3 regions of the Dendrosporobacter quercicolus genome follow, and region 1 is predicted to be linked to each of the others. Evidence: riboswitches for the same ligand, from Rfam matches in the RefSeq annotation. Region 1 holds a riboswitch; each other region holds the start of a gene.
What was found. Region 1 has a riboswitch for S-adenosylmethionine ahead of metX (homoserine O-acetyltransferase MetX). Riboswitches for the same ligand answer to the same signal wherever they lie in the genome.
Positions count from the first base shown of each region.

Region 2: linked by a shared signal. The riboswitch ahead of metK (methionine adenosyltransferase) and the one ahead of metX (homoserine O-acetyltransferase MetX) in region 1 are both predicted to bind S-adenosylmethionine.
Region 3: linked by a shared signal. The riboswitch ahead of BLR06_RS06885 (pyridoxal phosphate-dependent aminotransferase) and the one ahead of metX (homoserine O-acetyltransferase MetX) in region 1 are both predicted to bind S-adenosylmethionine.

Region 1 covers NZ_FNHB01000013.1:69,499-71,766, reverse strand. The annotation lists gene BLR06_RS17380 (DUF2935 domain-containing protein) at 1-573, shown strand, start outside; SAM riboswitch class I at 633-738, shown strand; gene metX (homoserine O-acetyltransferase MetX) at 844-2,037, shown strand; gene BLR06_RS17370 (YncE family protein) at 2,041-2,268, opposite strand, start outside.
Region 2 covers NZ_FNHB01000001.1:574,546-576,813, reverse strand. The annotation lists gene coaBC (bifunctional phosphopantothenoylcysteine decarboxylase/phosphopantothenate--cysteine ligase CoaBC) at 1-666, shown strand, start outside; SAM riboswitch class I at 722-827, shown strand; gene metK (methionine adenosyltransferase) at 971-2,161, shown strand; gene BLR06_RS02765 (heavy-metal-associated domain-containing protein) at 2,219-2,268, shown strand, end outside.
Region 3 covers NZ_FNHB01000002.1:176,149-178,416, reverse strand. The annotation lists gene BLR06_RS06890 (MetQ/NlpA family ABC transporter substrate-binding protein) at 1-67, opposite strand, end outside; gene BLR06_RS06885 (pyridoxal phosphate-dependent aminotransferase) at 82-1,257, opposite strand; SAM riboswitch class I at 1,335-1,439, opposite strand; gene bioB (biotin synthase BioB) at 1,764-2,268, shown strand, end outside.

The sequences.
Region 1 (2,268 bases):
CACCTCCGGCGGGAAGCCGACCATTTTCTCATGCTGCTGGCGATGATGGAGCGCGGTTTAATGAAACACAGCGACGATTTCCTGCTGGAAGACGTACCATGTATTGATGATGAGTATTCCAGTCCGGGAAGAGAAACCGACAAAGCAAGCCAGATTCCTGACGACAGCCACCGTCCGCCGGCTGCTTTGGGAAGCAAGAGCCTGCAGGAGCAAAAGACTGGCGCGGCTCAGGCGGCTGCCGGCGATAGCCCGGCTGCCCAGTCCGATGGTGCAGAACCCGGCAAACCGTCCCTGCCGGCTGCGGTGGAGCAGGAAGCCCGGGAGGAAGCTGAAATTGCGGCAAAGCATAAGCTGAAAGCAGCTAAAGGATTTCAGGAATCTGAAAGCAAGAAGGCAAAAGCCGCCCAGACGGATGTCGGCAAAATTATGGGTAAGGCCAGTACTTATAAAGAAGCAACAAGTAAGCAGCCTGCGGGCAAAACCGAAGCAGAAGGGGCGAAGTCGGAAAAACCGAAAACAAAGTACAAGTGGGGCAGCGGCTTGCCCCGGTCCTTAGGCAAGGTCCGGAATTAAAAAACACTTGACAACAATTGGTTTATTCGCTAATATTTTTGACAATAGAATACATTAGACTCTTATCAAGAGAGGCTGAGGGACTGGCCCGATGACGCCCGGCAACCACGCAGTAATGCAAAAGGTGCCAATTCCAGCAGGATGCACTGTCCTGGGAGATAGGAGGCGGGCCGAATTTGAACGTCCTTCCTCTTTGGGAAGGACGTTTTTTTCATCATTGCCGCTGACGGCTGGGTACAGAGCACTGGTGACATTGAGGAGGATTGAATAATGACCGGAAATTTACCGTGTTTTCAGGGTTTTAAATGGCGTCGGCAGCTTAGGATGATCCAGGTTGCCGGAGAGCAGCATCCGCTGGTTCTAGCCCATGGCGGCCGTTTAACTGATGTTACTGTAGCCTATGAAACTTATGGTAAATTAACTGCCAAGCGGGATAATGTGATATTGGTTGCCCATGCTCTGACCGGCGACAGCCATGTCGCCGCGCATGATGAGGCTGATGAGCCGGGCTGGTGGGAGGCCTTGGTTGGCCCCGGCCGGCCGCTGGATACCGGGCGGTTCTATATTATTTGCGCCAATGTTCTGGGCGGCTGCCAGGGAACAACAGGCCCGGCCTCAATTAACCCGCAGACCGGCCGGCCTTATGGCGGCGCTTTTCCGCAAATTACCATCCGGGATATGGTGCGGGTCCAAAAGCGCTTGCTGCATTGTTTGGGCATCCACCATTTAGTGCTGGTTGTGGGCGGTTCAATGGGCGGAATGCAAGCTTTAGAATGGGCCGTAACCTATCCCGAATTTATGGATGGCATAGCGGCAATTGCCGCGCCGGGCTATAGTTCGGCTCAGGCGATTGCTTACAGCAACGTGGCGCGCCAAGCCATTATGCTGGACTCTGCCTGGCGAGGCGGGGATTACTATGGTACTGAGGGGCCCCGGCAGGGAATGGCGCTGGCCAGGGCTTTAGGCATGATTACATACCAAAGTGAGCCTTCCATGGCCGCAAAATTTGGCCGAAAGGCTCGTAACGATCGGTATGAAGTGGAAAGCTACCTCGAATATCAGGGAGATAAACTATTTCAGCGATTTGATGCCAATTCCCTGTTGTGTTTGCAGCGGGCTCTTGATTTGTATGATTTGGGCGCCGGCTATGCTTCTTATGCAGCAGCGTTGGCGCGAATTGAGGCCCGGGTGTTGGCAGTAGGCGTGAACTCGGATATTCTTTACCCTTCTTACCAACAGGCTGAACTGGCCCATAGCCTGCGTAAAGTGGGAGTAAGGTCGGCCTATGCCGAAATTGACAGCCCCCACGGGCATGATGGGTTTCTTCTTGATTTTCACCTGTTACGGCCGGTTTTACAGCATTTTATTGATACGATTGCTCCTACCCGCCAGCCCTGGAGCAGCCCCTTTTTCCGGCCTTCCCGCCTGGCTTATTTTGGCGCCTGCCTGGCGGTTGACCGCTAGGTACTAGCCCAGTACGGCCAGGCAGCTTAGAATTTCATTAGGCGAAGTTGTTACCGACAGCAAACGCTCGTTGACTAAATCAATCAGAGCGAGGTCGGCAAACATATTGCTGGTAGCTACTGCGAACCGGGGATCGGGCAGTATATACAAATTTGATATTGAACGTCCCAGTGTAATGTTTCCGGTGACCTCGGCCAGTTTTAGATCAAGCTTGGTAATGGAGCCGCTGTC
Region 2 (2,268 bases), on a different contig from region 1:
GCATCGCCGGAGTTTGCCGGCAAAAAAATACTGGTTACTGCCGGCGGAACAATCGAACCAATCGATCCGGTTCGATACATCGGTAACCGTTCCAGCGGCAAAATGGGTTATGCTTTGGCCAGAAATGCGGCTAAACGCGGTGGGGCGGTAACACTGATTTCAGGCCCAACCGGGCTGGCAGCGCCAGAGGCGGTTGAAGTGATCAGAGTGGAAACCGCCGCACAAATGCGGACAGCTGTACTAACCCGGTTCGCGGATGCCGACATCATCATTAAAGCTGCGGCTGTGGCTGATTACCGTCCGCGGGAAGTGGCGCCCCAGAAAATAAAAAAAGCCGGGGAAGTACTTAGCATTACATTAGAAAAAAATCCTGATATTCTTACTGAACTTGGACAAATAAAACGGCAGCGGCAGATACTGGTTGGCTTTGCGGCTGAAACGCAAAATTTAATTGATAATGCCCGTGAAAAAATTGTCAGAAAAAATTTGGATATGATTGTCGCGAATAATGTAACACTGCCTGGCGCCGGATTTAATACTGATACGAATATTGTCAAACTGTTATACAAAGATGGCAATATTGAGGATCTGCCCAAAATGTCCAAGGATGAGGTTGCGCGGATCATTCTTGATAAAATTCATCAATATTGCCAAACAGCGTATTGATTTTTAGGATTTTTTCAATTACAATTATATCTAGTGATAAAATTACATAGTAGAATACTCATCAAGAGTTGGTGGAGGGAATGGCCCGATGAAACCGCGGCAACCATTTGACGATGTCAAAAACGGTGCCAAATCCTGCAGCAGTAGCTGCAAGATGGGAGTACAGATCACTCTCCCTGGCGGGAGTTTTTTTCTTGTTATCAGAAGGAGCAATTCTGATATTCACCCGATGATGACTTAAGCTGCCGGAAACCGTTGATGCAAGCCGGCGGATTTAATGTAAAAGTGTATTGGAGGCAGAGCTGTGGAGAAAAAACGTGTATTGTTTACTTCAGAATCGGTAACGGAAGGTCATCCTGATAAAATTGCCGACCAGATTTCCGATAGTGTTCTTGATGCCATACTGGCCCAGGATCCGATGGGCCGGGTAGCTTGCGAGACTTTGGTTACAACCGGTCTGGTGCATGTAGTGGGTGAAATTACCACCAACTGCTATGTGGATATTCCCAAGATTGTCCGGGCAACCATCCGGGAAATCGGCTATACCAGAGCAAAATTTGGTTTCGATGCCGATACCTGCGGTGTAATGACGTCCATTGGCGAACAGTCGGCCGATATCGCCATGGGTGTGGATAAAGCGCTTGAGGCCAAACAAGGCGCAATGGATGAAATCGAAGCCATTGGCGCCGGTGACCAGGGAATGATGTTTGGTTATGCAACAAATGAAACTGCTGAATATATGCCGCTTACCATTGCCTTAGCCCATCGTTTGGCGCGGCGGTTAGCCGAGGTCCGCCGGAATGGCGACTTGCCGTATTTGCGTCCTGACGGCAAAACCCAGGTGACCGTGGAATATGAAGATGGAAAACCGGTACGGGTGGATACTGTTGTCATATCGACGCAGCATAGTCCGGAGGTCGCCTTGGCAACCATTCAAAAAGACTTGACCGAAAAAGTAATTAAAGCAATTGTGCCGACGGATTTTCTTGATGAAAACACCAAGTATTTTATTAATCCGACCGGACGGTTTGTTGTCGGCGGGCCGCAAGGCGACGCCGGTTTAACCGGCCGGAAAATTATTGTCGATACCTATGGCGGTATGGCCCGCCATGGCGGCGGGGCATTCTCCGGCAAGGATCCAACGAAAGTTGACCGTTCGGCTGCCTATGCCGCGCGTTATGTGGCTAAAAATGTGGTAGCTGCAGGTCTGGCCGACAAATGCGAAATTCAACTGGCTTATGCCATCGGCGTAGCCCGGCCGGTGTCTATTATGGTGGAAACCTTCGGCACCGCTAAAGTAGATGAAAAGTTTATCGGTAAACTGATTGAAGAGCATTTTGACCTGCGGCCTGCCGGTATTATCAAAGCTCTTGATTTGCGTAAGCCTATTTATCGTCAAATAGCGGCTTATGGTCATTTTGGCCGTACCGATTTGGATCTGCCTTGGGAACGTACCGATAAAGCAGCCGTTTTACGCCAGGCTGCAAATCTTTAAATTATTTTAATTGACTGTTTTGGCCATACTAACCTTAACAGAGGAGGTTGGCTGCTTATGGCTAAAGTGAGAACAGTGTACAGAGTCGGCGGTTTAAAGGGTGAACA
Region 3 (2,268 bases), on a different contig from region 1:
CTGCCAATAGGCTTAAGCTGAGCGCAAGCGTAAGTGTCAAAACAAAAAGTTTGCCGTATTTTTTCATCCTGTTTTTCCTCCTTATTTTTTGATCAAAGCTTTTAATTTAGCAAGCCTGCCGGCGGCTGACTGCAAGGTGTCGAAGTTTTTGCAAAAACAAAATCTGACATAAGTATTGCCGTCAGTCGTCGTACTGCGGTAAAACGTCGAGCCAGGCACCACAGCCACGCCAATTTCCCGGGTTAGAAAATATGTAAATTCTATATCGTCATCATAGCCGAACGGCGTTATGTCGGCCATGATGTAATATGCACCGGCAGGCTTAATGCATTTAAATCCGGCATCTTCCAGGGCGCTGATTAAAAAATCGCGGCGTTCCTGATAAAAATCGCTCAGTTCACGGTAATACGCAGGCTCAAACTTAAAAGCATCTACTACGGCAGTCTGCAATGGAGCGGCAGCGCCCACCGTCAGAAAGTCATGCACTTTCCGGATCGCCTGCGTGATTTCCGGCGAAGCTGTTACGAAACCGATGCGCCAGCCGGTGACACTGTAAGTTTTGGATACGCTGTTGACGGCAATTGTCCGTTCGGCCATCTCCGGCAGTGTCCACATTGGAATATGCGCAGCGCCATCGTAAGTAATATGCTCATAAATCTCATCCGTAATGGCCAAGGCATCAAACTCCCGGCATAAGCCGGCGATAAACTCCAGCTCGTCCCGGCGGAAAACCTTGCCGGTAGGATTATTCGGCGTATTAATAATAATTGCTCTGGTTTTTTCGGTAAAAGCGGCTCTAAGCTCTGCAAAATCAAAACCATAATCCGGCGCATTGAGTTTTATGTATTTGGGGATAGCGCCGCACAGCACCACATCAGCGCCATAGTTTTCATAAAACGGCTCAAAAATTATGACCTCCTCGCCGGGATTTATTGTAGCAAGCAAGGCGGCGATCATTCCCTCGGTCGCACCGCAGCAAACGGTGATTTGCCGTTCAGGGTCAAACTCCACTTGATAATCGCGCCTGATCTTAGCGGCAATCGCATCCCGCAGCTCTTTCGTACCCCAGGTAACGGCATACTGATTATGGTCCGCAAAAACGGCTCTGGCCGCCGCTGCCTTTAATTCCTCCGGCGCTGGAAAATCCGGAAATCCCTGAGCCAGATTAATCGCCTGATATTGCGCCGCCACGCGGGACATTTCACGGATGACTGATTCGGTAAATTGTTGGGCTTTGACTGAAGTAAAATTTCTCATGCGATCCATCCTTTCAAAAACTAAAAAAAACTCTTTTCCGTGAGGAAAAGAGTTCACACCTGCGTGTTACAACTTTCCTCTCATCTCTCAGGATGTAACAATCCTGCTGGATTTGGCACCACTACATTACTGCCGGTTGCCGGGCGTCATCGGGCCAGTCCCTCGACCTCTCTAGATAAGAGCTTAGATTTTTTTGTTACAAAATTGATAATACCACTCCCTATGGATAAAGTCAATACTTCTCTTTCATTGAAATAGCAAATTGCAGCCTGATTTTCGCGTTTACGGCCGTACTCCGGCACCCCAGCAACCCGAATTGTGCAGATACCGCTGCCTATTCACTTGCATTTTCAAGCTTGGCGCGGCACTGGTCTGCCTGCAGATTTTTTCCTGCTTTCTATTTACAAGCAGGTATTCAAGCTTGTATGATATATATGTTAACCAAAATAATTTTAACGGTTAACATATGCACGATTAAACTACCGGACCGAAGGGAGGGTCTGAACCTGAACGCACTGGACATTGTCGATTTAGGGGAAAAAGTTCTGAACGGCCGGTTCATCACCTCTGAAGAAGCGTTGGCGCTGACGGCAACGGTAAACCAGGATATCCCGTTGCTAGCCGCTTACGCCAACAAAATCCGGCAACAGTTCGCCGGAAATACAGTTGATATGTGCGGCATTATCAGCGCCCGTACAGGACGCTGCTCTGAAAACTGTAAGTTTTGCGCCCAGTCTGTTCATCACCAGACAGCCATAGCCGCCCATCCGCTACTGTCAACCGAGGCTATCGTCAATGCCGCCAGGCAGGCCCGGGCGAACGGCGCCAAGCGCACCAGCATTGTAACCAGCGGCAGGGGAATGGATAACCAGTCGCTGTTTTTGGCCATTGTCGCCGCTATTCAGGCAATTCACCGGGAAACAGACCTGTCGGTCTGCGCCAACCTTGGCGCCATTACTCCTGATCAGGCGAAAATACTGGCCGCCGCCGGAGTCCGGCGCTATGCCCATA